DNA from 4 places in the Pelomonas nitida genome. Region 3 is predicted to be linked to each of the others. Evidence: predicted binding sites of a transcription regulator. Region 3 holds the regulator's gene; each other region holds the start of a gene.

Region 1 (7,419 bases), on a different contig from region 3:
CGGTGATGCCCTGGGTGATGACCTTGGTGTCTTTGTTGATGTAGATGGACATGGGTCTGTTCCTAGTCAGTTGGGGACAGAGCTACTCGCGAGTACGCTCGGGCGGTCTGTCCCGCAAGGTCTTTAAGCTACGGCGGCGACGATCTTGGTGGCCGCTTCGGCCATCGTGTCGGCGGCGATGATGGGCAGGCCGGATTCGGCCAGCATCTTCTTGCCCAGTTCTTCGTTGGTGCCCTTCATGCGCACGACCAGCGGCACGGACAGGTTCACGGCCTTGCAGGCGGTGATCACGCCTTCGGCGATGGTGTCGCACTTCATGATGCCGCCGAAGATGTTGACCAGGATGCCCTTGACGGCCTTGTTCTTCAGCATGATCTTGAAGGCCTCGGTGACCTTCTCGGCCGTGGCGCCGCCGCCGACGTCCAGGAAGTTGGCCGGCTCGCCGCCGAACAGCTTGATGGTGTCCATCGTGGCCATGGCCAGACCGGCGCCGTTCACCAGGCAGCCGATGTTGCCGTCCAGGCTGATGTAGGCCAGGTCGAACTTCGAGGCTTCGATCTCGGCCGGATCTTCTTCGTCGAGGTCGCGATAGGCGACGATTTCGGGGTGGCGGAACAGCGCGTTGGCGTCGAAGTTGAACTTCGCGTCCAGCGCCATCAGGTTGCCCTTGGAGTCGCAGTTCAGCGGGTTGATCTCAACCAGCGACGCGTCGGTCTCCATGTAGCACTTGTAGAGCTTGGCGAAGATGTCGACCGCCTGGTCGACGGAGCCGCCGGTCAGGCCGATGGCGCCGGCGATCTTGCGCGACTGGGCTTCGGTCAGGCCGGTCAGCGGGTCGATCATCTCGGTGATGATCTTCTCGGGCGTGCTGTGGGCCACTTCTTCGATGTCCATGCCGCCTTCGCTGGAGGCGATGAACGCAACCTTCTGCGTGCCGCGGTCGGTGACCAGCGAGACGTAGAGCTCATTCTTGATGTCGGCGCCGTCTTCGATGTAGAGGCGGCGAACCTTCTGGCCTTCGGGGCCGGTCTGGTGCGTCACCAGCTGCATGCCCAGGATGCCTTCGGCCTTGGCCTTCACGTCCTCGATGGTCTTGGCGACCTTGACGCCACCACCCTTGCCACGGCCACCGGCGTGGATCTGCGCCTTCACGACCCAGACCGGGCCGCCCAGCTTCTGGGCTGCTTCAACGGCTTCCTGCACGGTGAAGGCCGGGATGCCGCGCGGCACGGGAACGCCGAACTGGCGCAGGATTTCTTTGCCCTGGTATTCGTGAATTTTCATGGCTGGGTCTTTCGGGTCGGGAAGTCAGAAAGCGATCGACGCGGACGCTGCGGGCAGCGGCCGAGGGGATTGGAACCGGAGGGAGAGGCGGTCGTTGCGCTGATGCGGGGCCCGCTCGGTGCTGCCGGCAACGTCGTGCAGGAACAACTGCCCATCGGCGGCGCGGCAGTGCGAAGGGCGGCGCAGGAGGGACAGGTGGACGACGGGGGGCATGAAGCGGATGCAGGCGAAGCAACCCGGCCGATGCCGGGACAGCGGTTTGACCGGCTCTCAGGGCGACGTTGCCCAGGAGCTGGAGGCTTGTAACCGGGTGAACCGCCGTTCGGGCGGCAGTCGGCAATGTAGCACGGAGGGGGAAATTACCCTTTGTTCGCGCTGAGAAGCGCGGCTCAGCCCCTGAGCAGTCGGCGCACCACCTCGGCGGAAAAGCCGCGTGCCAGCAGAAAGCGCATCTGCCGGGCGCGCGCCTCGGCGTCTGCGGGCGGCTCCGTGCCGAATCGCTTCAGCCGGACTTCTCGGGCCCGCTCCAGCTCGGTGGCCCGCAGCGTGGCCTGCTGTTCGGCGTCCAGCTTCAGGCCGTGTTGGGCCAGTTCCTGCTGAATCCGCTGCGCGCCGAAGCGCGAGGCGCGGATGTGCAGACGGGATTCGACAAAGCGTGCTTCGTCCAGGTAGCCACTGGCGGCCAGCGAATCCAGCAGCGCGTCCACGGCGGCGGCGGCATCGGGGCCGCCAGCCGCGTCGGCTTCGATGTCGTCGTCGGCTGGCGGCGCGATGCGGGTGCGAGAAGGCTCACCATCGTCATGGCGCGCGGCGGTGCCGTTGAGCGGGCGTTGGGCGCGCTGTTGCGCCTCGATGCGCAGCAGCTTGCGTCGCAACTCGGCGCGGCTGTGCTCCCGCTGGGCCAGCAACCCGATGGCCCGCGCCTTCAGGGACAGCGCCTGCCGCGCCATGCGATGCATCTGGTCGCGATCATTCCTCGGCCGGTGCACTCAGCTGCGCCACGCCCAGGGACTCGCGGATCTTGTTTTCGATCTCGCGGGCCAGATCGGGGTTCTCGCGCAGGAACTCGCGGGCGTTGTCCTTGCCCTGACCGATCTTCTCGCCCTGGTAGGCGTACCAGGAGCCGGATTTCTCGACGATCTTGGCGACGACGCCCATGTCGACGATCTCGCCCTCGCGGCTGATGCCTTCGCCGTAGAGGATGTCGAATTCGGCGGTTTTGAACGGCGGGCTGACCTTGTTCTTGACGACCTTGACCTTGGTCTCGGAGCCGATGACTTCTTCGCCCTTCTTGATGGAGCCGATGCGGCGGATGTCCAGCCGCACGGAGGCGTAGAACTTCAGCGCATTGCCGCCGGTGGTCGTTTCGGGCGAGCCGAACATGACGCCGATCTTCATGCGAATCTGGTTGATGAAGATGACCATGCAATTGGTCTTCTTGATCGTGGCCGTCAGCTTGCGCAGCGCCTGGCTCATCAGGCGGGCTTGCAGGCCGGGCAGGCTGTCGCCCATTTCGCCTTCGATTTCGGCCTTGGGGGTCAGCGCGGCGACGGAGTCGACGACGATGAGGTCCACCGAGCCGGAGCGCACGAGCGCATCGACGATTTCGAGGGCCTGCTCGCCGGTGTCGGGCTGGCTGATCAGCAGGTCGCTCAGGTTGACGCCGAGCTTCTGCGCGTACTGCACGTCGAGCGCGTGTTCGGCGTCGATGAAGGCGCAGGTGCCCGCCATCTTCTGCATCTCGGCGATGACTTGCAGCGTGAGCGTCGTCTTGCCGGAGGACTCGGGGCCGTAGATCTCGACGACGCGACCGCGCGGCAGGCCGCCGACGCCCAGCGCGATGTCCAGGCCCAGCGAGCCGGTGGAGACGACCTGGATGTCCTCGATGACCTCACCTTCACCGAGACGCATGATGGAGCCCTTGCCGAACTGCTTCTCGATCTGGGCGAGGGCGGCTTGCAGGGCCTTGGCTTTTTCGGTGTTCAGGGTTTTGACGGGGGCGTCCATGTGTTTCTCCAGTGCGATGTCGGAATTATGGGGCAATCTGTATGTTTGTACAGTGGTTCGTCCCCAGCGTTGATGAATGCTAGGGGATGGGTGGCTCATGGCGTGAGCCACCTCGTCACCACATAACATCTGTGCAGGAGACAGAAGAACATGCGCATCCTGATTGCCGAAGACGACCAAGTGCTGGCCGATGGGTTGTTGCGGGCGCTGCGCGCCTCGGGTTACGCGGTGGACCGCGTCAGCTCGGGCACCGAGGCGGACACCGCGCTGGCGACACACGAGTTCGATCTGGTCATCCTCGACCTCGGCCTGCCACGGCTGCATGGCCTGGAGGTGCTGCGCAAGTTGCGCGGGCGCGGGGCGACGATGCCGGTCTTGATCCTGACGGCGGCCGACAGTGTGGAGCAGCGCGTGAAGGGCCTGGACCTGGGGGCCGACGACTACATGGCCAAGCCGTTCTCGCTACAGGAGCTGGAGGCCCGTGTGCGTGCATTGACCCGGCGCGGCCTGGGCACGGCCAGCAGCGTCATCAAGCATGGGCCGTTGACCTTCGACGCCACCGGCCGCGTGGCCTACATCAACGAGCAGATGCTGGAGTTGTCGGCGCGCGAGCTGTCGCTGCTGGAGGTGTTGCTGCAGCGCGCGGGGCGCCTGGTCAGCAAGGACCAGCTCGTCGAGCGGTTGTGCGAATGGGGCGAAGAGGTCTCGAACAACGCGATCGAGGTCTACATCCACCGGCTGCGCAAGAAGATCGAGCAGGGGCCGATCCGCATCGCGACCGTGCGCGGGCTGGGCTACTGCCTGGAGAAGATCGCGTCATGAACGGCGTGGCCGGTGGCGGCGCGCGGCGGCCTGCGTAGATGCCGGGTGCGGAAGGTTCCGGCCGGCAACAAGGCTCGCTGTTTGGCGAGATCCTCGATTGGATGCTCGCGCCGCTGCTGCTGATCTGGCCGATCAGCGTGGCGCTGACGTGGCTGGTGGCGCAGGGCATCGCGGGTAGACCGTATGACCGCGAGCTGGGCGAAATGGCCCGCAGCCTGGGGCAGCAGGCGTCGGCAACCGAGGCGCCCGCCAAGGGCCGGGACCGCTACGCGCTCGCCCCCGAGGCCGCCGCGCTGCTGCGCGTGGACGCGACCGACACGGTGTTCTACCAAGTGCTGGGGGGGCGCGGCGAGCTGCTCAGCGGTGACGCGGCGCTGCCGCTGCCGACGGACGATGCGCCGGTGGTGCCTTGGGAGCTGCACTTCCGTGATGACGAGGTGGGCGCGGAGTCCGTGCGCGTGGCCTATCTGTGGGTGACGCCGGAGACGGCTGGCCAGACGGGCGCGTCGAGGACCTTGCTGGTGCAGGTGGCCGAGACGCTGGGCAAGCGCACGCGACTGACCAACGAGATCATCAAGGGCGTCATCCTGCCGCAGTTCGTCATCCTGCCGCTGGCGGTGCTGCTGGTGTGGCTGGCGCTAGCGCGCGGCATCTCGCCGCTGAACGAGTTGCAGCGGCGCATCCGCTCCCGTGACAGCTCCGATCTGTCGCCCATCGATGAGCAGCGCGTGCCGGACGAGGTGGCGCCGCTCGTGCAGGCAATCAATGATTTGCTGGCGCGGCTGGACTCGTCGATGAGCCGCCAGAAGCATTTCCTGGCCGACGCCGCGCATCAGCTGAAGACGCCGCTGGCCGGGTTGCGCACGCAGGCGGAGCTGATCCAGCGCGAGATCGATGCCGGCCGGGCATCGCCCGACGAGTTGAAGCGTTCGCTGGCGCAGGTCGCGCGGGCCAGCGAGCGGGCCGCCCACATGGTCAACCAGTTGCTGGCCATGGCGCGCGCCGAGGATGACGAGCAGGCGCTGCGGCGCGAGCCGGTCAACCTGGCGGAGATCGCGGTCGACACGGTGCGCGATTTCGTGCCGCGCGCGCTGGAGCGACGCATCGACCTGGGCTACGACGGCGCGCTGCCCGAGGACTGCCGCTTGCGCGTGTCGGGGCAGCCGGTACTCATCGGCGAGCTGATCCGCAACCTGGTCGACAACGCGCTGCTCTACACGCCGGCCGGTGGGCTCGTGACGGTGCGCATCGTCGAAGACCCGTTCGGCCAGGTGGTGGTGCTGCAGGTGGAGGACACCGGGCCGGGCATTGCGCCGGCCGAGCGCGAGAAGGTGTTCCAGCCGTTCTACCGGTCGCTGGGCAGCGGCGTGGAGGGCTCGGGGCTGGGGCTGGCCATCGTCCGCGAGATCGTCCAGCAGCATGACGCCGAGCTGATCCTGGACGACACGCGCGTGCGCCGCGCGGCCGGTGGCGAATCGCCGGATGGGCAGGGGCCCGGCGCGCGGTTCACGATCCGCTTTGCGGCGGTCGCTGCTACGTCTTGACGAGCTTGCGCACCCGCGCGATCGACATCAGCAGGCCGAGGCTCAGCCCCAGCGTCACCATCGCCGTGCCACCGTAGCTGATGAAGGGCAGCGGCACGCCCACGACGGGCAGGATGCCGCTGACCATGCCCATGTTGACGAACACATAGGTGAAGAAGGAGAGCGTCACGGCGCCGGCCATCAGCCGGGTGAACAGCGTCGGTGCTTCCGAGGCGATCATCAGCCCGCGCAGGATCAGCGCCGTGAACCCGGCCAGCAGCGCGAGTGCGCCGGCGAAGCCGAACTCCTCGCCGAAGGCCGCAAAGATGAAGTCGGTGGTGCGTTCCGGGATGAACTCCAGATGCGTCTGCGTGCCCTGCATGAAGCCCTTGCCGGTCAGGCCGCCGGACCCGATGGCGATCTCGCCCTGGATGATGTGGAAGCCCTTGCCCAGCGGGTCTTTGCTGGGGTCCAGCAGCGTGCAGACGCGGTGCTTCTGGTATTCCTTCAGCACGGGCCATTTCAGATCGGGCTCGCAGATCTTGTCTTCGCTGAGCACCAGCGTCGTGGCCGCCGCCGCGCCCAGCACCAACGCCGGCACGATCAGCTTCCAGGGCAGGCCGGCGAAGAAGATCACGTACAGCCCGGCCGCCAGCACCAGGATGCCGGTGCCGAGGTCCGGCTGCTTGGCGATCAGCAGGAAGGGCAGCAGCAGCAGGCCGAACGCGGCGATGAAGTCGGGCCAGCGCAGGATGCCCTCGCGCTTCTGGAACCACCAGGCCAGCATCAGCGGCGTGGCGAGCTTGAGCAGCTCGGAGGGCTGGATCTGCGTGATGCCGATGTTGAGCCAGCGCGTCGCGCCCTTCTTCGTGACGCCGAACAGCGCCGTCGCCAGCAGCAGGGCCACGCCGAAGGCGTAGAGCGGGATGGCGATGGCCATCAGCTTCTGCGGCGGCACCTGGGCAACGATGAACATCAGCGTCAGCGCCAGCAGCATGTTGCGCGCGTGGTCGGGGAAGCGCGTGCCGTTGTCATAGCCGGCCGAGTACATGGACAGCAGGCCCCAGACGCACAGCCACAGGATGGCCAGCAGCAGGGGGATGTCGAAGCCGCGCAGCCAGGGGCGCAGGCGGCGCAGCAGCGGCGGGCGTTCGATGACGGTCATTCTGTGTGCCCCCTGGGCCGACTTGCAGCCGGCCCGCCCCCCGGGGGGGTGAAGGAAATTTGGGACGGCCCGGCGTTTCCTTGCGAGGCTCCTGAAGCGGGGGCCGAGGCCCCGGACGCCGCCGACGCCGGTGCGCCGGCCTGGCCCGGCAGCGGCACGTCAGCGGCTTTGCGCGGCGTGCCGATGGGCGCGAAGGTCTGGCCCAGCTGGGTCTTGGCGATGTCTTCCTCGCTGGGGTAGAGGCCCGCCAGCAGGTAGTCGAACACACGGCGCGCGATGGGCGCGGCCGACGACGAGCCCCAGCCCGCGTTTTCGACGATCAGCGCCAGCGCCACGGTCGGGTGGTCCACCGGCGCGAAGCCGACGTACAGCGAGTGGTCGCGCTTGCGCTCGTCGGCCTTGATGCTGCTGTACTTCTCGCCGGCCTTCAGGCCGATGGCCTGGGCCGTGCCGGTCTTGCCACCGCTCTGGTAACTCGCCCCCATGAAGACCTGGCGCGACGTGCCCTCCAGCGTCACGCCGTTCATCGCGTTCTGGATGACGGCCACGTCGGCGGGCTTGAGCGGCAGCGGCGGCAGTGCATCGCTGGCGATGCGGCGCTGCTCGTGCTTGACCACG
Region 2 (7,419 bases), on a different contig from region 3:
ATGGCGCCTGGGCCGCGACGGGGCGGGTATCGCCCGCACTGCTGGCCACGCTGCTGGCCGAACCCTTCTTCGCCCTCGCCCCCCCCAAGAGCACCGGCCGCGACCTGTTCCACCTCGGGTGGCTGCAGACGCGCCTGGTGCCCGGCCTCGCGCCGCAAGACGTGCAGGCCACGCTGCTGGAGTTGAGCGCGCGCTGCGTGGCCGATGCGCTTCACACCCACATGCCCGGCGCACGGCAGGTGATCGCCTGTGGCGGCGGCGCACTGAACGGGCGGCTGATGCAGCGCCTGTCGGACCTGCTGCCGGGTGTGGCGGTGCAATCCAGCGCCGCCCGGGGCCTGCCGGTCGATCAGGTCGAAGCCGCCGCCTTTGCGTGGCTGGCGCAATGCTTCAAGGAAAAACGGCCGGGCAATCTGCCGGCCGTCACTGGTGCCGCCGGGCTGCGGCGGCTGGGCTGCCTGTACCCGGCCTGATCAGGCCGAGAAGCTGGACCCGCAACCGCAGGTCGATTAAACGGAGAAGGACGATCCGCAACCGCAGGTCGTCGTGGCGTTCGGGTTCTTGATGACGAACTGCGCGCCCTGCAGGTCTTCCTTGTAGTCGATCTCGGCGCCCATCAGGTACTGCAGGCTCATCGAGTCGATCAGCAGCGTCACGCCGTTCTTCTGCATCTGCGTGTCGTCATCGTTCACGGCCTCGTCGAACGTGAAGCCGTACTGGAAGCCCGAGCAACCGCCGCCCTGCACGAACACGCGCAACTTCAGGTCCGGGTTGCCTTCCTCGGCGACGAGGTCGCGCACCTTCTCGGCGGCGCTGTCGGTGAAGACCAGAGGCACGGGGATGTCGGTGACGGGGGTATCAAGCACGGCGCTCATGGCGGGCTCCTGTGAATCGGTGCAGAAACGAATATGGGGATTGTCGGCGCAAAAACAAAAGGCCGCATGAAGCGGCCTTTTTTGCAACCCGCCGCATGGTGCGGCCTTGGCTGTCGAAGCGTATGGATTAACGCTTGGAGAACTGCTTGCGGCGACGGGCGCCGTGCAGACCGACCTTCTTACGCTCGACTTCACGCGCGTCACGCGTGACGAAGCCGGCGCGGCTCAGTTCGGGCTTCAGGTTCGCGTCGTAGTCGATCAGCGCGCGGGTGATACCCAGGCGCAGCGCGCCGGCCTGGCCGGACTCGCCGCCACCGTGCACGTTGACCTTGATGTCGAAGGCTTCACCATTGTTCGTCAGCAGCAGGGGCTGCTTGGCGATCATGATGGAAGTCTGACGACCGAAGTAAGCCTCGATGGTCTTGCCGTTGACGATGATCTGGCCCGTGCCCTTCTTGATGAAGACGCGAGCGACCGACGACTTGCGGCGGCCAGTGCCGTAATTCCAGTTTCCGATCATGGCCGTTCCTTAGATCTCGAGAGCCTTGGGCTGCTGAGCGGTGTGCGGGTGCGTGGGACCTGCGTAGACCTTCAGCTTCTTGACCATGGCGTAACCCAGCGGGCCCTTGGGCAGCATGCCCTTGACGGCCTTCTCCAGCGCGCGGCCGGGGTGCTTGGCTTGCATGTCCTTGAACTTCGTGGCGTAGATGCCGCCGGGGAAGCCGCTGTGACGGTAGTACACCTTGTCGGTGGCCTTGTTGCCGGTCACACGGAGCTTGTCGGCGTTGACGATGACGATGAAATCACCGGTGTCCACGTGAGGCGTGTAAATGGCCTTGTGCTTGCCGCGCAAACGGAGTGCCACTTCGCTGGCAACACGTCCGAGCACCTTGTCGGTGGCGTCAATCACAAACCACTCGTGCGTCACCTCGGCCGGCTTGGCGCTGAAGGTCTTCATGAGTTGCTTTCGCTATGCCTGCCCTCGATGAACAAGGGCCGGCGATGGATGGCTGAAACGTCGACCGGCCTCGGTGCGTGTGTCTGTTGCACAGCCTCTCGGCGCGGTGCATGCACGGCGGCTTTTGGGCCGGCTTGCCTGCATTTCGGTCGTCTTTCCCGCAGCCTTTTGACGGAAAAGCCCACGAGTGTATCAGGCAAGGCTCTGGTTTGAAAAGCCCAGGCACGATACGCTCCCCGTCAGCCATGCCACGCAAGCGCCCCACCCCTGCCCCCACGCCCGCTGCCGACCCGGCCTCGGGCTGGGACGAGGTGCTGTCGGCCTTCGGGCCCAACCCGGCATCGCCGCCCCCGCCTGCGGCGCCAGTCACCGAGGCCGCGGCCCCCGCCGAAGGCCCGCTGGCCGGTGCGCGTGCGGCGCTGGAGCGGCTGTCGACCTGGGTGCCCATCCGCTCGCTGACGCGCAGCCACCGCCGCCGCATCGTCGAGCATCTCCTGACGCTGGACGCGCGCGATCGCTACCTGCGCTTCGGCTATGCCGCGTCGGACGAGCAGATCCACAAGTACGCCGCCGGCATCGACTTCAGCCGCGACGAGGTGCTGGGCATCTTCAACCGCCAACTGCAGTTGGTGGCGCTGGCCCACCTGGCTTTTGACCAGCCCGTGCCGGGCGACCCGACGCGCACGATGGCCGAATTCGGCGTCTCGGTGCTGCAGGCGTCGCGCGGCCAGGGCCTGGGGCGGCGGCTGTTCGAGACCGCCGGCCTGCATGCCCGCAACCGGGGCATCGACACGCTCTTCATCCATGCGCTGAGCGAGAACCGGCCGATGCTGCGCATCGCCACGGCCGCCGGTGCCGTGGTGGAGCGGGACGGCGGCGAAGCGGCCGCCTACCTGCGCCTGCCACCGGATTCCTTCGGTTCGCAGGTCGAGCAGGCGCTGGAGCGTCATCTGGGCGAGCTGGACTTCCAGTTCAAGCGCCAGGCCCAGGTCATCAGCGAGTTCGTCGAGAGCGTGGCCGAGGTGAAGGCGCATTTCGACGCCTCGGGCCGCGCGGCCAAGGAGTAGGCGGCGCTGGCGGCCTGCTGCCGCCGACCGGCGACACTCGCCGGATGCATCACGCGACACCTGACCTCAGCTTCGGCGACCTGACGCCGGAGTTCATGCTCGACGCCCTGGACGCCGCCGGCCTGCGCGCCGACGGCCGCATGCTGCAGCTCAACTCCTTCGAGAACCGCGTGCTGATGCTGCACCTGGAGGACGCCCGCTGCGGCAGCACGGCGGCGGTGGCCAAGTTCTACCGGCCGGGGCGCTGGAGCGACGCCCAGATCCTGGAAGAACACGCGTTCGCCGCCGAGCTGGCCGCAGCCGAGGTGCCCGTCGCGGCCCCCTGGGCGCTGGCCGACGGCTCGACGCTGTTCCACCACCAGGGCCAGCGGCTGGCGGTCACGCCGCGCCAGGGCGGCCGCGGGCCGGAGCTGGAAGACCCCGACGTGCTGCGCTGGATCGGCCGGCTGCTGGCACGGCTGCACGGCGTGGGCCGCCAGCGGCCGTTCACCGAACGAATGCAGTGGGCCAGCGCCGCGCCGGCCCAGAGCGCCCGCGACTGGCTGATCGCCAACGACGCCATCCCGCCGGAAACCGCCCCGGCCTGGGACGACACCGTGCGCCGCTGCATCGACGCCATCCAGGCCGCGTTCGACAGCCTGCCCGACCTGCAGCTGACTCGCCTGCACGGCGACTGCCACCCCGGCAACATCCTGTGGACGCCCGACCGCGGGCCGCATTTCGTGGACCTCGACGACGCGTCGCAAGGCCCGGTGGTGCAGGACCTGTGGATGCTGCTGCCCGGTGACCCCGACGCCGCGCGCCGCCAGCTCCATGCCGTGCTGGACGGCTACGAGCAGGTCGCCGAATTCGACGACCGCGAGCTGCGCCTCATCGAGCCGCTGCGCACCATGCGCATGATCCACCACAGCGCCTGGCTCGCCCGCCGCTGGGGCGACCCGGCCTTCCCGGCGGCCTTCCCCTGGTTCGGCACGCCCAACTACTGGATGGACCAGACCGCCCTGCTGCGCGAACAGCTCGAGGCGATGCGCCCCCGGGACACGACGCCCGCACGCGTGCGCGACGAAGACATCGTGGACTTCGACGGCGACGGCTTCGCCTAGGCATTCACGGCGCGCTGCCGCCAGGCACTTTTGCGCCCCAAAGGGCGCCATGCCGGGGCGCACAGGCACTTGCGGTTGTGGGGGATGCATCTGCAAGAATACTGGATATAACAACAGTATTTCGCTTTCATCGCCCGCCCCATGCTGCCCGCTCCCGCCCCTGAGGTCGCCCCTGCGGCCGCTCATCCAGCCACGGCCCTGCACTCACCAGCCCATCCCAGCCCCGCACCGCTGGACGAAGCCGGCCCGCTGCATGGCCGCGTGTGGCGTGGCAGCAGCCTCGGCACCGCCCTCGCCCCCACGCTGCCCAGCGGCTTCACGGCGCTGGACGCCGAACTGCCCGGCGGCGGCTGGCCGCTGCACGCCGTCACCGAACTGCTGGCGCCCCAGGCCGGCGTGCTGGAGTGGCGGCTGCTGGCGCCAGCCCTGCGCGGCTGGTGGGCCGCCCAGGCCCTGCCCGCCGCCACGCCGGGCCGCCGGCTGCGCACCAGCGGGCCTGCGCCGCGCGCGCTGCTGCTCGTGAACCCGCCACACACGCCGCACCTGCCCGGCCTGCAGGCCCTGGGGCTGCCGCCGCAGGCGCTGATCTGGGCCAGCACCGCCACGCCCGCCGAGGCGCTGTGGGCCGCCGAGCAGGCCATCAAGTCGCGCGTGGCGCTGCTGGCCTGGCTGCCCGACGCGCGGCCGGAGCAACTGCGGCGCCTGCAGGTGCATGCCCTGGGGTCGGACGCACCCACCTTCCTCGTGCGGCCCGAGCGTGCCGGCCAGCAGTCGTCTGCCGCGCCGCTGCGCGTGGCCGTGCGGCCCGGCGACGACTGGGGGCTGGACGTGCACCTGCTCAAGCGCCGCGGGCCCATGCACGAAGGCTGGCTGCAGCTGCCCGCGCTGCCCGCCGCAGTGGCGCCGCTGCTGACGGCGGCCAAGCGCAAGCCCCGGCCCACTCCCGTGCCCCTGCCCGCGCCCTTCCCCACACCGGCCAGCCCGCCGACGGAGCGCGCCGATGCGCTGGCTCGCCCTGTGCTGCAAGCCTGATGCGCCGGCCGGCGACGCCGACGCCCTGGCCTGGCTGGCGCTGAGCTTCACGCCCCGCGTCGCACGGCTGGAGGAGGGCGTCGTCGCCGAGATGTCGGGCAGCCTGCGGCTGTTCCGTGGCGCCCGCGCGCTGCGGCTGCTGCTGCAATCGCGCGCCGAGCAGGCCGGCCTGGCGCTGGGCGCCACGGCCTGGGCGCCCACGGCGCTGGCCGCGCTGGCCCTGGCGCGCTGCCCGGGCGGGCCCGCGTCTGGCCGCCTCGGCGAACGGCTGGACGCCCTGCCCCTGCCCGCCCTCAGCGCCGCGCAGGCCCACCACGCCATGCTGGCGCGGCTGGGCTGCCGCCACCTGGGCGAACTGCGCCGGCTGCCGCGCCCGGCGCTGGCCCGCCGCTTCGGCCCCGCGCTACTGGCCGCGCTGGACCGCGCCTATGGCGACCTGCCCGAAGTGCACGACTGGCTGACGCTGCCCGACCGCTTCGACGCCCGGCTGGAGCTGCCCTGGCGCGTGGAGCATGCGCCCGTGCTGCTGCACTTCGCCGAGACGCTGCTGCGCCAGCTCTGCACCTTCCTGGCGGCGCGCCATGCCGGCGTGCGCGCACTGCGCCTGGGCTGGCAGCACAACGCCATGCGTGCGCGCGACGTGGCCGGCAGCGGCGAGCTCACCGTGGCCACGGCCGACACCACGCGCGACCTGACCCGCCTGTCGCGGCTGCTGGCCGAGCACCTGGCGCGCACGACGCTGGCCGCGCCGGCCGGCGAGATCACCCTCAGCGCCGACACCGTGCTGCCGCTGGAGGAGCTCAGCGGTGGCCTGCTGCCCGGCCGCACCGACGCCCAGGAGCAGACCACCACGCATGCGCTGCTGGAACGGCTGTCCGTGCGGCTCGGGCCGGCCCGCGTGCGCGAAGGCCGGCTGCAGGAAGACCACCGGCTGGACCGCATGCAGCGCTGGCTGCCCTGGCCCGCGCCGCCGTCGCCCGCCGCCGTGCGCCCGCCGCCCGGGCCGCAGCCCACCTGGCTGACCGAGCCGCCGCAGCCGCTGCGCTGCGATGCGCAGGAGCAGCCGCTGTACTGCGGCCCGCTGACGCGCATCAGCGGGCCGCACCGCATTGAGGCCGGCTGGTGGGAAGGCCCCGGCGCGCTGCACACGCGTGACTACTTCGTCTACCGCAGCGCCACGCGCGGGCTGCTGTGGGTCTATCACGAGCGCTTTCCCGACACAGCCTCCAGCAGCTCCGGGTGGTTCCTGCACGGGGTGTTCGCATGAGCCCGCAAGCACCGGCACCGGCACCGGCACCGGCACCGGCACCGGCGCCCACATCCACACCGCGCGCAACGGCGCCCGGCATCCCCGGCGGGCGGCTGCGCTACGCCGAACTGCACTGCCTGAGCGCATTCAGCTTCCTGCGTGGCGCCTCGGAGCCGGCCGAGCTGGTGGAGCGCGCCGTCACGCTCGGCTACGAGGCGCTGGCCATCACCGACGAATGCTCGCTGGCCGGCGTCGTGCGGGCCCACAAGCAGTTGCGCGAACTGCGCGAGGCCGCGCACCACGAAGCCCGCGCCGCCGCGCGGCTGGCCGGCGAGCCCGAAGACGACCTGCCGCCCCCCACGCTGCTGAAGCTGCTGATCGGCAGCGAGTTCCTCGTGCGTGACGACGCCGGCACGCCGCGCTTCAAGCTCGTGCTGATCGCGCAGAACCTCAACGGCTACGGCAACCTCAGCCAGTTCATCACCGGGCTGCGCCGCGCCAGCCCGGTCAAGGGCGAGTACACGCTGCACTGGCGGCAGATCGACCCGGCCAAGCTGGCCGACTGCCTGGCCCTGATCGTGCTGCCGCGCCAGGCCAGCGACGCCGAACTCGCCGCACCGGCGCACTGGCTGCTGCGCCACTTCGCCGGCCGCGCCTGGCTGGCCGTGGAGCTGCTGCGCGAGGCCGACGACATGGCCTGGCTGCAGCGGCTGCAGGCGCTGTCCGACGACACCGCGCTGCCGCTCGTCGCAGCCGGCGACGTGCACTTCCACGTGCGCTCGCGCAAGGCGCTGCAGGACGTGATGACCGCCACGCGGCTCGGCCGCCCCGTGGCCGACTGCGGCTTCGACCTGCAGCCCAACGCCGAGCGCCACCTGCGCAGCCGCCAGCGCATCGCACAGATCTGCCCGCCGGCACTGATGCGCGAGACGCTGCACGTGGCCGCGCGCTGCAGCTTCCGGCTCGACGAGATCAGCTACCGCTACCCCAGCGAGGTGGTGCCCGCTGGCGTCACGCCGCGCCAGCACCTGCGCGCGCTCACCTACGCGGGGGCCGGCAAGCGCTGGCCCGGCGGCATCCCCGGCCCCTGGCGCGCCCGCATCGAGCACGAGCTCGAACTCATCGAGGAACTCGG
Region 3 (7,419 bases):
GTCCAGCGTCGCTTCGTCGTCCTTGTAGCTGGGCACGTCCTGGCCAGCCAATCGCGCGACGCAGCCCTTGGCGGCATCGCTGGCGATCTGGATCTGCTTGGTGAACGGCAGCATGTCGGGCGCCAGGCGCAGCGTCAGGTAGACGTCGGTCGAGAAGTTCTTGGCCGTGGCATGGGCCTTAGCGGCCTCCAGCCAGGTGAGCATGTTGCCCAGCATCTTGGCCAGGGCGGGCGCACTGGCCGAATGCATAGAAATCGTGGTCATGGGTTCGTTCCGTTGAGGGGAAAACAATCGTAGCCAGCCTGGCGGGAGGCTGCTGGCACCACAGGCACAATGCCCCACGATGTGACGCCCTTGCCTGCGGCGCCCACCGCCTGTGCGGCTCCGGGCGGCCCGCACAGGCCCCGACCATGAATGTGATCATCCTCGATGACTACCAAGACGCCGTTCGCAAGCTGCGCTGCGCGTCCAAGCTGGAGCCACTGAACGCCAAGGTGTTCACCAACACGGTCAAAGGCATCGGTCAGCTGTCCGTGCGCCTGCGGGACGCCGAGGTGCTCGTGCTGATCCGCGAACGCACCGCCTTCCCCCGTCAACTGCTGGAAAAACTCCCCCGGCTCCGGCTCATCTCGCAGACCGGGCGCGTGGGCAGCCACATCGACGTGGACGCCTGCACGCGACTGGGCATCGCCGTCGCCGAAGGCGGGGGCAACCCGGTGGCGCCGGCCGAACTGACCTGGGCGCTGATCATGGCCTCGATGCGCCGGCTGCCACAGTACATCGGCAACCTCAAGCATGGCGCCTGGCAGCAGGCGGGGCTCAAGGCGGCGTCCATGCCCGCCAATTTCGGCGTGGGCATGGTGCTGCGCGGCAAGACGCTGGGCATCTGGGGCTACGGCAAGATCGGCCAGCTCGTGGCCGGCTACGGCCGCGCGTTCGGCATGGACGTGCTGGTCTGGGGCAGCGAGGCTTCGCGGCAGCGCGCCCTGGCGGACGGTTATCGCGCGGCGCACAGCCGCGAGGCCTTCTTCGGCGAGGCCGACGTCGTGTCGGTGCACCTGCGCCTGTGCGACGCGACCCGCGGCATCGTCACGCCCGAAGACCTTGCGCAGATGAAGCCGACGGCGCTGTTCGTCAACACCTCGCGCGCCGAGCTGGTGACCGAGGGCGCGCTCGTCTCGGCACTCAACCGCGGCCGCCCGGGCATGGCCGCCATCGATGTCTTCGAGAGCGAGCCCATCCTGCAAGGCCACCCCCTGCTGCGGCTGGAAAACGCCGTCTGCACGCCGCACATCGGCTATGTCGAGCAGGACAGCTACGAGCTGTATTTCGACGCCGCGTTCGACAACGTGCTGAACTTCCTGAAGTCCCAGCCCACGCACATCATCAACCCCGAGGCGCTGAAGGTCCACCGGTGAACCGCCCGGCCAGTCTCACCGCACTGTTCCTGGCCTTCTCGCGCCTGGCGCTGCAGGGCTTTGGCGGCGTGCTGGCCGTGGCGCAGCGCGAGCTCGTGGAGCGTCTGGGCTGGATGACCCGCGAGGAATTCGTGGAGACACTGGCCATCGCCCAGGTGCTGCCGGGCCCCAATGTGGTCAACCTGTCGATGATGGTGGGCGACCGGTTCTTCGGTACGCGCGGCGCCATGGCCGCGCTGGCCGGCATGCTGGCCGCGCCCGCCGTCATCGTGCTGTGCCTGGCGGCGGCCTACGGCCAGCTGCATGCGCACCCGGTGGCGGCCAACGCGCTGCGCGGCATGGGCGCGGTGGCCAGCGGCCTGGTGCTCGCCACAGGCTTCAAGCTGCTGCCGGCACTCAACAAGAGCCCACTCGGGAAGCCGGCAGCCTTCGGCCTGGCGCTGGCGGCCTTGGTGCTGATCGGCGTGCTGCGTTGGCCGCTGATCGGCGTGCTGGCACTCGTGGGCGGCGCCGGCATGGCGCTGGCCTGGTGGCGCATGAAATGAACACCGCCGCCTGCGCAGGCCTGTTCCTGCACTTCCTGATGCTGTCGCCGATGTCCATCGGCGGCGCGATCACGACGGTACCGGAGATGCACCGCTACCTCGTCGAGCAGACCGGCTGGCTGAGCGACACCGACTTCACGACCTCCATCGCGCTGGCCCAGGCAGCGCCCGGCCCGAACATCTTGTTCGTCGCCGTGCTCGGCTGGAATGTCGCGGGCCTGCCCGGCGCCATCGCGGCCATGGGCGGCATCATGCTGCCGTCGACGCTGCTGACGCTCTCCGCCACGCGCTGGGCACGGGCGAATCGCGAGCACCTGGCGGTGCGGGCGTTCTCGGCCGGCATTATGCCGCTGACGTTGGGCCTCATCATCGCCACCGGCTGGCTGCTCGCGCAGCCCTTCCTGCGCGCCGACGACCATCGGTGGGGCACCGTGGCGCTGATCGCCACCACGGTGCTGCTGACGCTCAAGACGCGACTGGGCCTGGTCTGGATGGTGCTGGGCGGCGGCGTCCTGGGCGTTCTGGGCCTCGTGTAGCCCACCCAGGCGCAAGCGCGTCAGGCCATCAACAGCGCCGCAAGCGCCAGCAACGCCGGCACGCCCTGCACGAACAGGATCTTGCGTGACACCGTCAGCGCGCCATAGACGCCCGCCACGATGACGCAGCCCAGGAAGAACACCAGCCACGGCCGGCCGGCGCTGCCGGCGTCCTGCACGAGGCCCCACAGCAGGCCTGCGGCCAGAAAACCGTTGTAGAGCCCCTGGTTGGCGGCCAGCGTCTTGCTCTGCTCGGCGAAATCGGCCTTGAGCCCGAAGGCCTTGCGGCCCAGCGGCTTGGTCCAGAAGAACATTTCCAGCACCAGGAAATACACGTGCAGCAGCGCCACCAGCGCCGCCAGCACGATGGCCGCGATCAACATCACCCGTCTCCTCGTCATTCAAATGGACGCGCATCCTCGCAGATCGGCCCATGGCCGATGTCGCCACGTCGACACACACGGCGGCGAAGATGCCGACGTGCAGGCACCGCCATCGACCAAAAACCACAATGATTGTGTGCAATTTAATTTGCAACTATATTTTCAGTCATGAACTCCGGCAAGGCCTCCACCCCAGACGACAGCCGCGCGCAATGGCTACAGCTGGACCATCAGCTGTGCTTCGCCCTCTACAGCAGCTCGCTGGCGATGACGAAGCTCTACAAGCCGCTGCTGGCGCCGCTGGGGCTGACCTACCCGCAGTACCTGGTCATGCTGGTGCTGTGGGAGGCCGACGGCCTGAGCGTCGGCCAGATCGGCCAGCGTCTGTCGCTGGACTCGGGCACGCTGACGCCACTGCTCAAGCGGCTGGAGCAGCAAGGCCTGGTCGAGCGCCGCCGCGCCAGCGACGACGAGCGGCGGGTCGACCTGCTGCTCACGCCCGCCGGCCGCGGCCTGCGCACCCAGGCGCTGGACATCCCCGAACAACTGGCCTGCGCCAGCGCCTGCGAGCTGGATGAACTCGTGTCGCTCACGCAGCGTCTGCATGAACTGCGCCAGCAGCTGGCGAAGGCCGCCGGCAGTTGACCGTTGGTTGACCGTTTCCTGTTCCCGTTCCCCAACCCACCCCAAGGAGCCCTCATGGCCATCGAAAAATCCCTCTACACCGCCACCGCCACCGCCACCGGCGGCCGCGCCGGCACTGCCAAGTCGTCCGACGGCGCGCTGGACGTGGTCCTGACCACGCCCAAGCAACTCGGCGGCGACGGCGCCCCCGGCACCAATCCCGAGCAGCTGTTCGCGGCCGGCTATTCGGCTTGCTTCATCGGCGCGCTGAAGGCCGTCGCCGGCCGCCAGAAGCTCAGCCTGCCGGCGGACGTCTCCATCACGTCCGACGTCGGCATCGGCCCTCACGCCAACAAGCCGGGCGCCTTCGGCATCTCGGTCGACATGAAGATCTCCGTGCCGGGCCTGGCCCGCGACGTGGTTGAGCAACTCGTGGCCGCAGCCCACGAGGTCTGCCCCTACTCCAACGCCACGCGCGGCAACGTGGACGTCACGCTGACCATCGTCTGATCAGCGCGCCAGCAAGGCCAGGATCAGCTCGACCCTGGCCTTGACCGGGCTCAACGCGCCGGCCGCCGGCAACAGGCCGGGCAGGTCCATCACCGGCCCGGCATCGCAGCGGGTGCTGCGCACGACGCGCACACCCCGGGCCTGTGCCTCGCGCAGCGCCGCGTCGAGCGACGTGCTCAAGGTGCCATTGCCCGTGCCGGCGGCCACCAAGCCGTCGACGCCTGCATCCAGCAGCGCACGCACCATGCGGCCGTCTGCGCCGGCATGGTTGAACACCATCTCCACCCTCGGCCAGTGCTCGACATCCGTCGCCACCCGCTCCAGGCCCAGGGCCGCGCCGGCGGGCCAGCGCCCCAGAGGGCGCACAACACCCTCCTCCACCCGCGCCACCAGCGCGCCGTCCGACGACTCGAAGGCGTCGACGCGGTAGCTGTGGGTCTTGCGCACCTGCACGGCATCGTGCACCCGCCCCGCGATCGCCACGACGACGCCGGCAGCCCCCGGCGCAGCCGCCACCTGCACGGCGTCGAACAGATTCTGCGGCCCATCGGGCGCGAGCGCCGTGGCCGGCCGCATGGCGGCCGTCAGCACCACCGGCTTGGCCGGCGCCAGCACGCGGTGCAGGAAATAAGCCGTCTCCTCCAGCGTGTCGGTGCCATGCGTGATGACGACACCGGCCACCTCCGGCCGCGCCAGATGCTGGTGCACGGCGCTGGCCAGCCGCTGCCAGGTGGCGAAGTCCATGTCCTTGCTGTCCAGCTGGGCCACTTGATGGGCCTCCAGGCGCTGTGCCGCGAGCGCCGGCACCGCCGCCAGCAGGTCCTCCACCCGGAGCTGTGCGGCCGTGTAGCCCACGCCATCGCTGGCCGTGCGCGCCGTGCCGGCGATGGTGCCGCCGGTGCCCAGAATGACGATCAAACGGTCATGGGTTTGCAATTTGCGAGATTCCTGGACAAAAATACAGTTGCTGGACAAATTGCCAGCCATACGAAAAGGCCGCCTGTGCAAGACCAACCCAAGCTTACCGCCCGCCAGCAGCAGATCTTTGATCTCGTCCGCAACGCGATCGCAAGCACCGGCGCTCCGCCCACCCGCGCCGAAATCGCCGCCGAGCTCGGTTTCAAGTCGGCCAATGCGGCCGAGGAACACCTCCAGGCCCTCGCGCGCAAAGGCATGCTCGAACTGGTGGGCGGCACCTCGCGCGGCATCCGCCTGAAGTCGGACGCGCTCAGCGCCTTGAATCGCGCGCGCCAGATCCAGCTGCCCATCCCTGCCCTCGCCCAGCTGACACTGCCGCTGATCGGCCGCGTCGCCGCCGGCGCGCCCATCCTGGCGCAGGAACACATCGAACAGACCTACGCCGTGGAGCCCAGCCTGTTCGCCAGCCGCCCCGATTACCTGCTCAGGGTCAAGGGCATGAGCATGAAGGACATCGGCATCCTCGACGGCGACCTGCTCGCGGTCCAGTCGGCCAAGGAGGCCCGCAACGGCCAGATCGTCGTGGCCCGCCTGGGCGACGAAGTCACCGTCAAGCGCTTCAAGCGCGGGCCAGCGGGCATTCAGCTGCTGCCCGAGAACGCGGATTTCGAACCCATCCTCATCGACGAGCGCACCGAGCAGTTCGCCATCGAAGGCCTGGCCGTCGGCCTGATTCGCGGCCGAGGCTTCAACTGAACACTCACACAGGCATCGCAAGACGTTTTGAGCAGCGCTTGACGAGCGCCGCAGCGGCCGGCGCTCCGTAGATCGTCGATCCGAGCGCCCTTCAGTCGCCGCCCCCGCCGCAGCCGGAACCACAACTCGACCCGCAGCTCGAACCGCTGCTGGCATCCGAGCTCGCATCGCAGGCGTCGCTGGAGCCCGCATCGCTCCAGTCACCGCCGCCGGTGCTGCCACTGTCACTCCCCTGGCGGCGACGCTCCTCGGCCTTCAGCTCCGCGTCGGTCATCAGCCCCAACGCGACCAGGCCGCCGCCGGCGATACCCGCATGCATGACGACGCTGCCGGCCGGGCGGCCAAAACCGTCGATCTGCTGGTGCGCCAGCGTGCCGCGCCGGTGCTGGTAGGCCCAGCCGGTCGGCACGCCCACCCAGCCATCCAGCGCGAACATCAGCGGCAGGCGTGGCCCGAGCGGGCTGATGCCCTCGCTGCGGCAGGCGCCCACCCAGCTCCGGGCCAGACAAGCCTCCAGCGGCTCACCGAGTGCCTGCGCTTCGCGGTGCTCGACGACCTGGCCAAAACAGCGCTGCTGCCAGTGCGCCAGGCCTGCGGGGTCGGTCTGCAACCAGACATGCCACACCGAATCGGCCGCCTTGCTCGGCAATGCGCAGGGGCCGCTGGCCTGCTGCCGCCGGCAGACATCGAAGAACTGGGCCAGCCCCAGCGAACACCGCAGCCATGCCGCGTCGTCGATCGCCAGGCCAGGAAATTCGTCGGGCGCCAGCCGCGCCCAGGCCGCACGCACCTCCGGCGGGATGCGGCCGGCGGCGACGCTCGCAACGGCGTAGCGCCGGCGCAGCACCCGGGCCCGGCCGGGCTCGGCCCGTCGGGCCCACCAGTGGCGAATGCGTGTGGGAAGGTTGAACGTTGTTGTCGTTGTTGTGTTGTTCATGGCGCCAGTCTTTGACATGCAGATGACACTGCGATGACACCATGAAAAAAGCCCGCCGAAGCGGGCTGAAAAAGCCGTCAGGAGTTGACGTTGACGGCGGGAAATCAGCGTGCTGCCGGTCGATCAGCCGTGCTTGGCGTCGAAGAACTGTTCGTCTTCGGTCGACCCCTTCAGCGCCGCCGTGGAAGCCTGGGCTTCAATGGTGGTGGTCACGGCGTCGAAGTAGCCGGTTCCGACTTCGCGCTGGTGCTTGACCGCGGTGAAGCCCTTCTCGGCGGCGGCGAATTCAGCCTCCTGCAGCTCGACGAATGCGCTCATCTGATGACGCGCGTAGCCGTGCGCCAGGTTGAACATCGAGTAGTTCAGGCTGTGGAAGCCGGCCAGCGTGATGAACTGGAACTTGTAGCCCAGCGCACCCAGCTCGCGCTGGAACTTGGCGATCGTGGCGTCGTCCAGGTTCTTCTTCCAGTTGAACGACGGCGAGCAGTTGTAGGCCAGCAGCTTGCCGGGGAACTTGGCATGGATGGCGTCGGCAAACGCCTTGGCATAGGCCAGGTCGGGCTTGCCGGTCTCGCACCAGATCAGGTCGGCGTACGGCGCATAGGCCAGGCCGCGGCTGACCGCCTGGTCGAGGCCGTTCTTCGTGCGGTAGAAGCCTTCCACGGTGCGCTCGCCGGTGCAGAACGGCTTGTCGTTGTCGTCGATGTCGCTGGTGACCAGGTCGCCGGCTTCGGCATCGGTGCGGGCGACCAGCAGCGTGGGCACGCCCATGGTGTCGGCCGCGAGGCGCGC
Region 4 (7,419 bases), on a different contig from region 3:
GCCGCTTCACCGTCGCTGGTGTCGAGCAGATCGACTACAAGGACATCGACACGCTGCGCGACTTCGTCGCCGAGAACGGCAAGATCACGCCCGCTCGCCTGACCGGCACGCGCGCTTTCTTCCAGCGTCAGCTGACGGTTGCCATCAAGCGTGCGCGCTTCCTGGCCCTGCTGCCGTACAGCGACCAGCACAAGGTCTAAGGAGCTGACGACATGCAAGTGATCCTGCTCGAAAAAGTCGCCAACCTCGGCAACCTCGGCGATGTCGTCAAGGTCAAGGACGGCTACGCCCGCAACTTCCTGATCCCGACCAAGGCCGCTCGCCGCGCCACGGAAGCCGCGATCAAGGAATTCGAAGCCAAGCGCGCCGAACTGGAAAAGATCGCCGCTGCCAAGCTGGCCGATGCCCAGAAGCTGGGTGAAGCTCTCTCCGGCAAGACCGTTCGCATCGCCCAAAAGGCCGGTGTGGATGGCCGCCTGTTCGGTTCCGTGACGAACGCCGACGTGGCCGATGCGCTGACCAAGGCCGGCACCGCCATCGCCAAGTCTCAAGTTCGCCTGCCGAACGGCCCGCTGAAGACCGTGGGCGAGTTCCCGGTCAGCGTCGTGGCTCACACCGATGTGGTCGTGGAAGTCACCGTCCAGGTGGTTGCCGAAGCCGAGTAAATCTCGCTTCCCCTGATGGCGCGGTGACATCGAGTCACCGCAACATCGAACGAAGGCCGATACCCTCCAGGGTTTCGGCCTTCGGTTTTTCCGGCCAGCGTTTTCCCGCACAACCCACCGGTTGGGCCCAGCTCGTCCACAGCGTTATCCACAAGCGATGTCCGCGATCCTTCCCGCTTCTTCCTCCTCCGCGTCGCAAGACGACGAAGTCGCGCGGCTGCGCGTGCCGCCGCATTCGGTCGAGGCCGAGTACAGCGTGCTCGGCGGCTTGCTGATCGACAACTCCGCGTGGGACCGCGCGGGCGACTTGCTGACCGACAGCGACTTCTATCGCTTCGAGCACAAGCACATCTTTGCGGCCATCGGCAAGCTCATCAACGCAGGCAAGCCGGCCGACGTGGTGACGGTGTTCGACGAACTCACATCCGTCGGGCGCGCCGAGGAATGCGGCGGCTTGGCCTACCTGAATTCCATTGCGCAGAGCGTGCCCAGCGCCGCCAACCTGCGCCGTTACGCCGAGATCGTTCGTGAGCGCGCCATCCTGCGCAAGCTGGTGGCCACCAGCGACGAGATCGCGACCGCCGCGCTGAACCCCCAGGGCCGCGCGGTCACGCAGATCCTCGACGAGGCCGAGGGCAAGATCTTTCGCATCGGCGAAGAAGGCTCGCGCAGCCGCCAGGGCTTCCAGAGCATGGACAACCTCGTCGTCGCGCTGATCGACCGCGTCAACGAGCTGGCGGAGGCCGGCCACCAGGACGTCACCGGCGTGCGCACGGGCTTCTACGACCTCGACAAGCAGACCGCCGGCCTGCAGCCGGGCGACCTGATCGTGCTGGCGGCGCGCCCGTCCATGGGCAAGACGGCGTTCGCGGTGAACATCGCCGAGAACGTGGCCATCAACGAGGGCCTGCCCGTCGTCATCTACTCGATGGAAATGGGCGCTGCGCAGCTGGCCTTGCGGATGGTGGGCTCCATCGGTCGTATCGACCAGAGCCACCTGCGCACCGGCCAGTTGGCCGACGACGAATGGGGGCGGCTGTCGGAGGCGGTCGACAAGCTGGGCAAGGCCAGCATCTTCATCGACGAGAGCCCGGGCCTGAGTCCGTCCGAAGTGCGCGCTCGCGCCCGCCGCCAGGCCCGCATCTGCGGTCAGCTCGGTCTGATCGTCATCGACTACCTGCAGCTGATGACGGGCAACGGCGGTGGCAACGAGGAAAACCGGGCGACCGTGCTGGGCGAGATCTCGCGGGGCCTGAAGGCGCTGGCGAAGGAGCTGAAGTGCCCGGTCATTGCGCTGTCGCAGCTGAACCGCTCGGTGGAGCAGCGTCCTGACAAGCGGCCCATGATGTCCGACCTGCGCGAATCCGGCGCCATCGAGCAGGACGCCGACATCATCATGTTCATCTATCGGGACGAGTACTACACCAAGGACGAGTGCAAGGAGCCGGGTGTGGCCGAGATCATCATCGCCAAGCAGCGTAACGGCCCGGTGGGCACGGTGAAGCTGGCCTTCCAGCGCATGCACACCAAGTTCGAGAACCTCGCGCCGGGCTATATCGGCGTGGAGCGCGACGAATACTGAGCGCCGTTCCCGGCGGGCCTTGGAGGCGTGGCCCGTCAGTGTGCCGTCGGCTGCAGGCTGTCCCGCTGCGCCAGCGCAGGGAAGAGCTTGAACCACACGCCGACGACCACCAGCACGCCGACGCCGCCCAGTAGCACCGAGCCGACGGGGCCCAGTAGCGCAGCGGTCGCGCCGGACTCGAACTCGCCGAGCTGGTTGCTGGCGCCGATGAAGACGGAGTTGACGGCGCCCACGCGGCCGCGCATGTCGTCGGGCGTTTCCAGCTGCACCAGCGACTGGCGGATGACCACGCTTACCATGTCGGCGGCGCCGCTGATGGCCAAGGCGATGAAGGCGACGGCGAACGACGTGGTCAGCGCGAAGCCGATCATCGACAGGCCGAATACCGCCACGGCGCTCAGCAGCCAGTGGCCGGCGCGGCGGGCGATGGGCCGGCGTGACAGCCACAGGCCCACCAGCACGGCGCCCAGTGCCGGCGCACCGCGCAGCAGCCCCAGGCCTTCGGGGCCGGTGTGGAGGATGTCGCGCACGAAGATGGGCAGCAGGGCGGTCGCCCCGCCCAGCAGCACGGCGAACAAGTCCAGCGAGATGGCACCCAGCACGACGGGCCGCTGCCAGATGAAGCGGATGCCGGCGGTCAGCTGCGCGATGCCCGGTGCTGCACGGCGCGCCTGCAGCGGCCGGTGCCGGATGGCCAGCACGGCCACCACGGCCGCCACCAGCAGCGCCAGCGACACGCCGTAGACGATGGCGGCGCCCCAGTGCGCTGCGGCACTGCTGGCCGTGCTGTGCTCGATGAGCGCGGCGGCCCAGGGGCCCAGCGCGTACAGCACGCCGCCGAGCGCCGGGCCGGCGATGATGGCCGCCTGCATGGTCGAACTGGACGTGGCGACCGCGCGCGGCAGCAGGGTGGGCGGCACCAGGGCCGGCAGCAAGGCCTGCTGTGCCGGCATCTGCAGCGCGCGCGCACAGCCCAGCACCACCGACAGCGCCAGGATGAGATGCGGCCCGACCCAGCCACCGCCACTGGCCAGCGCCAGGCAGGTGGCCGTCAGCAACTGCAGCCCGAGGCTGGCGGCCAGCAGCAGCCGGCGGTCATGCGAGTCGACCAGATGGCCGGCGGGCAGTGTCAGCAGCAGCGCTGGCAGGAACTGCGCCAGGCCGACGAGGCCCAGGTCCCAGGCGCTGGCGGTCAGGTCGTACATCTGCCAGCCCAGGGCCACCATCAGCATCTGGTTGGCGGCGCCGCCGGTCACGCGCGCGGCCAGCAGCCGCAGGTAGTCGAATTGGTCGCGCAGCCGGGCGCTGCCTGGGGCACTGGGTTCTTGCAGGATCATCGGCGCGAGTCTACTGACGGGATGGGGGTCTACCCTGAGGTCATGGGGGCGGCGCCTTCGTCAATCACTGGTCGCCCTTGCGGCGCGGCGTGAACCGCAGAGGCACGCTGCGCGGGCTGGTGCGCTGCGCCGGGCGCCCAGCCGGGCTGGCGCGCCGTGTCTGCAAGCGCAGCCATTGAATGCTGTATATATTTACAGCATGTCGCGCACGCCATCCCGCATCGCCACCGCCCAGCCGGCGCTGGTCCCCATCGACGCCATCAAGGGCCGCGGCACGGCCACGGCCATGCCGCACCGGTTCGAGCAGCGCGAGCGCGAGCAGTATGACGACGGCTGGGGCTCGCTGGACCAGCAGGCCGCCGAGGAGCATGTGCCCGTTGCCACGCAAGTCATCGAGGAGCTGGCCAAAAAGATCGTCACCAGCAACCAGTCGCCCGACATCTCCTTCGACTATTCGATCAACCCGTATCGCGGCTGCGAGCACGGCTGCGTGTACTGCTTCGCGCGGCCCACGCACAGCTACCTGAACCTCTCGCCGGGGCTGGATTTCGAGACCCGCATCGTCGCCAAAATCAACGCCGCCGAACGCCTGCGCGAGACGCTGGCGTCGCCACGCTACGAGCCGCGCTCGCTGGTGCTCGGCACGGCGACAGACGCCTACCAGCCCGTCGAGCGCCGCCTCTGCATCACCCGCCGCATCGTCGAGGTGCTGGCCGAGGCGCAGCACCCGTTCTCCGTCGTCACGAAGAGCAGCGGCATCGAGCGCGACCTCGACCTCATCGCGCCCCTGGCCGCGCAAGGCTTGGTGTCGGTCTACCTGTCGGTCACGACGCTGGACAACGATCTGGCCCGCATCCTGGAGCCGCGCGCGGCAGCGCCGGCGCGGCGGCTGCGCACGATCAAGGCGTTGGCGGATGCCGGCGTGCCGGTGGGCGTCAGCGTGTCGCCCATCATCCCGTTCATCAACGAGCCGGAGCTGGAGCGCATCCTCGAAGCCGCCGCCGAGGCTGGCGCGCAAAGCGCCTTCAGCATCCCGGTGCGGCTGCCCTGGGAGGTGAACCCGTTGTTCCAGGACTGGCTGCGGCAGCACTTCCCCGACCGTGCCGACCGCGTGATGGCCCGCATCCGCGACATGCGCGGCGGCAAGGACAACGACGCCCGCTTCGGTACGCGCTTCACGGGTGAGGGCGTGTGGGCCGAGCTGCTGCGCGCGCGCCTGCGTCGGGCTGCCGCCAAGCTGGGGTTGCGCACCGAGCGCCGGCCGGTGCAGCTGGCGCTGTTCAACCGGCCACGCAAGCCGTCGGCGCAGGGGGATCTTTTTTAGTCGGTTGGGGACAGAGCTACTCGCTGCGCTCGGGCGGTCTGTCCCGCAAGGTCTTCAGTTTCGGCAACCCGCCAGCAAGTCCCACTCCGGCTTGTAGACATCCGCCCGCGCGCCCACCCAGCCCATCGTGGTGTGGAACAGGTTGTCGTGCGACGCCGGCTTGTCACGCAGCGCAGCCAGGCAGCCGGGCTTCAGTGACGCGGCCAGCGCGCCGTTCTCGGGCACCCACAGGATCATGGGCACATGCGTCTGCTCGGCCGGCGCCATCGCGTAGGGCATGCCGTGCAGGTAGAGGCCGTTCTCGCCCAGCGATTCGCCATGGTCGGAGACGTAGAGCATGCCGACATCGAAGGCCTGCTGCGTCTGCAGCCAGGCGATGGAGCGGGCCAGCAGGCGGTCGGTCGTCACCAGCGTGTTGTCGTACCCGTTGACGACCTGCTGGCGTTCGCAGGATTGCAGCTGGTTGCTCTTGCACTCGGGCAGGAAGGCCTTGAGGTCGTCGGGCGAACGCTTGAAGTAGGCGGGGCCGTGGCTGCCCATCTGGTGCATGACCAGCACGAGGCCGCGCTTGACGCGCTCGGGGTCCAGTGCGGCGATGCGCTTGTCCAGCTCGTGCAGCAGCGCCTCGTCGAAGCACTCGTCGCCGTCGAGTTCGTCCTTGTGGCACAGGCTGCCCGGCAGCGGCGCGGCACCCTCGGGCAGCTTGGACGTGGGGCTGTTGGGCACGCGGTCGCACAGGCCTTTGCAGCCGCTCTGGTTGTCCAGCCACAGCACGGCCAGGCCGGCGCGCTGCAGCACGTCGAGCAGGTTCTCCTGCGGCTTGTCGGCATTGAAGCCGCCGCGCCCCTGCGGCGCGAACATGCAGGGCAGCGAGGCGGCCGTGGCGGTGCCGCAGGAGCTCACGTCCTTCAGGCTGACGACCGGCAGTTTCGACAGTTCCGGGTTGGTGTTGCGCGCGTAGCCGTTGAGGCTGAAGTTCATCGACCGCGCCGTCTCGCCGACGACCAACAGCAGCAGCGGCGGCTTGCTGCCTTCGGCGCGCGGCAGCAGATGAGCATCGGCGCCGATGACGACCGGCGGGCCCTTGGGGCCGGACAGGCTGCGCACGCCGACGATGCTGACCGAGTACACGGCGTTCAGCGGCGTGACCATGTAGCGGATGGACTTGTTGTTGCGCATGGTCGAGGACAGCGTCGCGAACACGCTGATCGCGAGCACCACCATGGCCACCAGGCCCAGGCCGAAGCTGGCCAGATTGCCGCCCAGCCGTTTGCCGGCCGATTGCGCCGGCGCCTTGGGCCGACGCAGCAGCCACCAGGCGGGCAGGGCGCCCAGCACGATCAGGCTGGCGAACAGCTTCCAGCTCAGCAGGTCGCGGGTTTCGCGCACGTCGGTCTGCGCCATGTTCACGACCATGGTGGGATCGAACACGATGCCGTAGCTGCCGATGAAGTAGGCGAGCGAGCCGGCACTCAGCAGCAGCACGACGAGCACGCCCTTGATGAGCCGCGGCCAGGCCAGCAGGCTCAGCACGGCGCCGGTGGCGGCCACCACCATGCCGGCGAAGGCCAGCGTGAAGCCGATGCCGATGCCGGGCTGGGCCTGCAACTGCTTCCACAGCGGCCAGTTGGCCAGCAAGCCCATCCACAGCGCGGCCAGCCAGGCCTGGGTGAGGGGGCGGGAGGTGTCGGGGCGGAACCAGGACAGCAGGCGGGCGGGCAGGGACATCGGCTAGGTGGCGAGGGAAGGGCTGGTAGGGGCCGGGCGGAGGAGGGAACGGCCGGCTGCATTCTCGCGGCGCCGCATGACGGCAAGCCTCGGGAAAAACGGTGGTGAACCTTCAGGCCGCGGCCGGCGTGGAATGGGTGCGCAGCGCCAGCCCGCCGGTTGCGCGGGCCTTGGCGTGATCGCTGCCCATGGGCAGCACATAGCGGGCGTGCAGGTCCTCGATGCGCACGGCCAGCTCGGCGGCTTCTTCGATCTTGTCGGCATGGCGCTTGAGCACCAGGCCGGCCATGTCGATGAGCTTGGCGTTACGCGTCAAGCCGCCCTGCTGGATGAGCAGCTCCACCGCCACCTTGGCCGTGCCGCGCATGGAGTGGCGCATCGCCGTTTCGGCGACGCTGAAGATCTGATGGTGGCAGTCACGGAACTGGTCGACCGCGCCCTGGTGCGCCTCGGAGATGGCCACCAGGATCTCGGTGCTGGCCTTGGCCGAGCAGTGCCGCATGCCCAGGGTCTTCAGGATGGGCATCATCTCCTCGAGCTCGACTTCCTGGCTGGACAGGCGGATCCACAGCGCCGTCAGCAGCGACGCAGCTTCGAGGTCGAAATTACCCTCGTCGGCATGAGCGGTGAACTCGCGCGCCATCACGAGCGCCTGGCCGACGCGGCGCTCCAGCAAGAACGCGAGGCCGCGAAAGACGAGGTCGAAGCGACGCAGCCGGATGGAGCCCGGGGCGCGTTCCATCGCGGCGGTCAGCGCGTCGTGGGCGTACTTGAAGCCTTTGA

What was found. The regulator LexA, encoded in region 3, represses DNA repair genes until DNA is damaged. The targets are predictions, from matches to a motif close to ACTGTATNNNNATACAGT.
Region 1: recA (recombinase RecA) is a predicted target of LexA. The motif match lies at 3,328-3,345, and genes of this name have one in related genera.
Region 2: imuA (translesion DNA synthesis-associated protein ImuA) is a predicted target of LexA. The motif match lies at 4,104-4,121, and genes of this name have one in related genera.
Region 4: ACG00X_RS01235 (PA0069 family radical SAM protein) is a predicted target of LexA. The motif match lies at 3,766-3,783, and genes of this name have one in related genera.

The regions. Positions count from the first base shown of each region.
Region 1 covers NZ_JBIGIA010000007.1:133,714-141,132, reverse strand. Annotated here, with positions in the region: gene sucD (succinate--CoA ligase subunit alpha) at 1-52, opposite strand, end outside; gene sucC (ADP-forming succinate--CoA ligase subunit beta) at 124-1,284, opposite strand; gene ACG00X_RS10995 (regulatory protein RecX) at 1,674-2,243, opposite strand; gene recA (recombinase RecA) at 2,254-3,291, opposite strand; gene ACG00X_RS10985 (response regulator) at 3,442-4,113, shown strand; gene ACG00X_RS10980 (sensor histidine kinase) at 4,215-5,657, shown strand; gene rodA (rod shape-determining protein RodA) at 5,647-6,801, opposite strand; gene mrdA (penicillin-binding protein 2) at 6,798-7,419, opposite strand, start outside.
Region 2 covers NZ_JBIGIA010000001.1:76,955-84,373, reverse strand. Annotated here, with positions in the region: gene ACG00X_RS00375 (anhydro-N-acetylmuramic acid kinase) at 1-473, shown strand, start outside; gene erpA (iron-sulfur cluster insertion protein ErpA) at 510-875, opposite strand; gene rpsI (30S ribosomal protein S9) at 1,003-1,395, opposite strand; gene rplM (50S ribosomal protein L13) at 1,405-1,833, opposite strand; gene ACG00X_RS00355 (GNAT family N-acetyltransferase) at 2,079-2,900, shown strand; gene ACG00X_RS00350 (serine/threonine protein kinase) at 2,945-4,003, shown strand; gene imuA (translesion DNA synthesis-associated protein ImuA) at 4,145-5,035, shown strand; gene ACG00X_RS00340 (Y-family DNA polymerase) at 5,004-6,302, shown strand; gene ACG00X_RS00335 (error-prone DNA polymerase) at 6,299-7,419, shown strand, end outside.
Region 3 covers NZ_JBIGIA010000006.1:167,508-174,926, reverse strand. Annotated here, with positions in the region: gene ACG00X_RS09790 (DUF1993 domain-containing protein) at 1-264, opposite strand, end outside; gene ACG00X_RS09785 (D-2-hydroxyacid dehydrogenase family protein) at 411-1,418, shown strand; gene ACG00X_RS09780 (chromate transporter) at 1,415-1,963, shown strand; gene ACG00X_RS09775 (chromate transporter) at 1,960-2,499, shown strand; gene ACG00X_RS09770 (DUF1304 domain-containing protein) at 2,520-2,882, opposite strand; gene ACG00X_RS09765 (MarR family winged helix-turn-helix transcriptional regulator) at 3,051-3,527, shown strand; gene ACG00X_RS09760 (organic hydroperoxide resistance protein) at 3,582-4,016, shown strand; gene ACG00X_RS09755 (asparaginase) at 4,017-4,934, opposite strand; gene lexA (transcriptional repressor LexA) at 5,019-5,690, shown strand; gene ACG00X_RS09745 (hypothetical protein) at 5,782-6,627, opposite strand; gene aceA (isocitrate lyase) at 6,751-7,419, opposite strand, start outside.
Region 4 covers NZ_JBIGIA010000001.1:272,419-279,837, forward strand. Annotated here, with positions in the region: gene rpsR (30S ribosomal protein S18) at 1-200, shown strand, start outside; gene rplI (50S ribosomal protein L9) at 213-665, shown strand; gene dnaB (replicative DNA helicase) at 823-2,247, shown strand; gene ACG00X_RS01230 (MFS transporter) at 2,283-3,584, opposite strand; gene ACG00X_RS01235 (PA0069 family radical SAM protein) at 3,784-4,908, shown strand; gene ACG00X_RS01240 (phosphoethanolamine transferase) at 4,963-6,636, opposite strand; gene ACG00X_RS01245 (response regulator) at 6,749-7,419, opposite strand, start outside.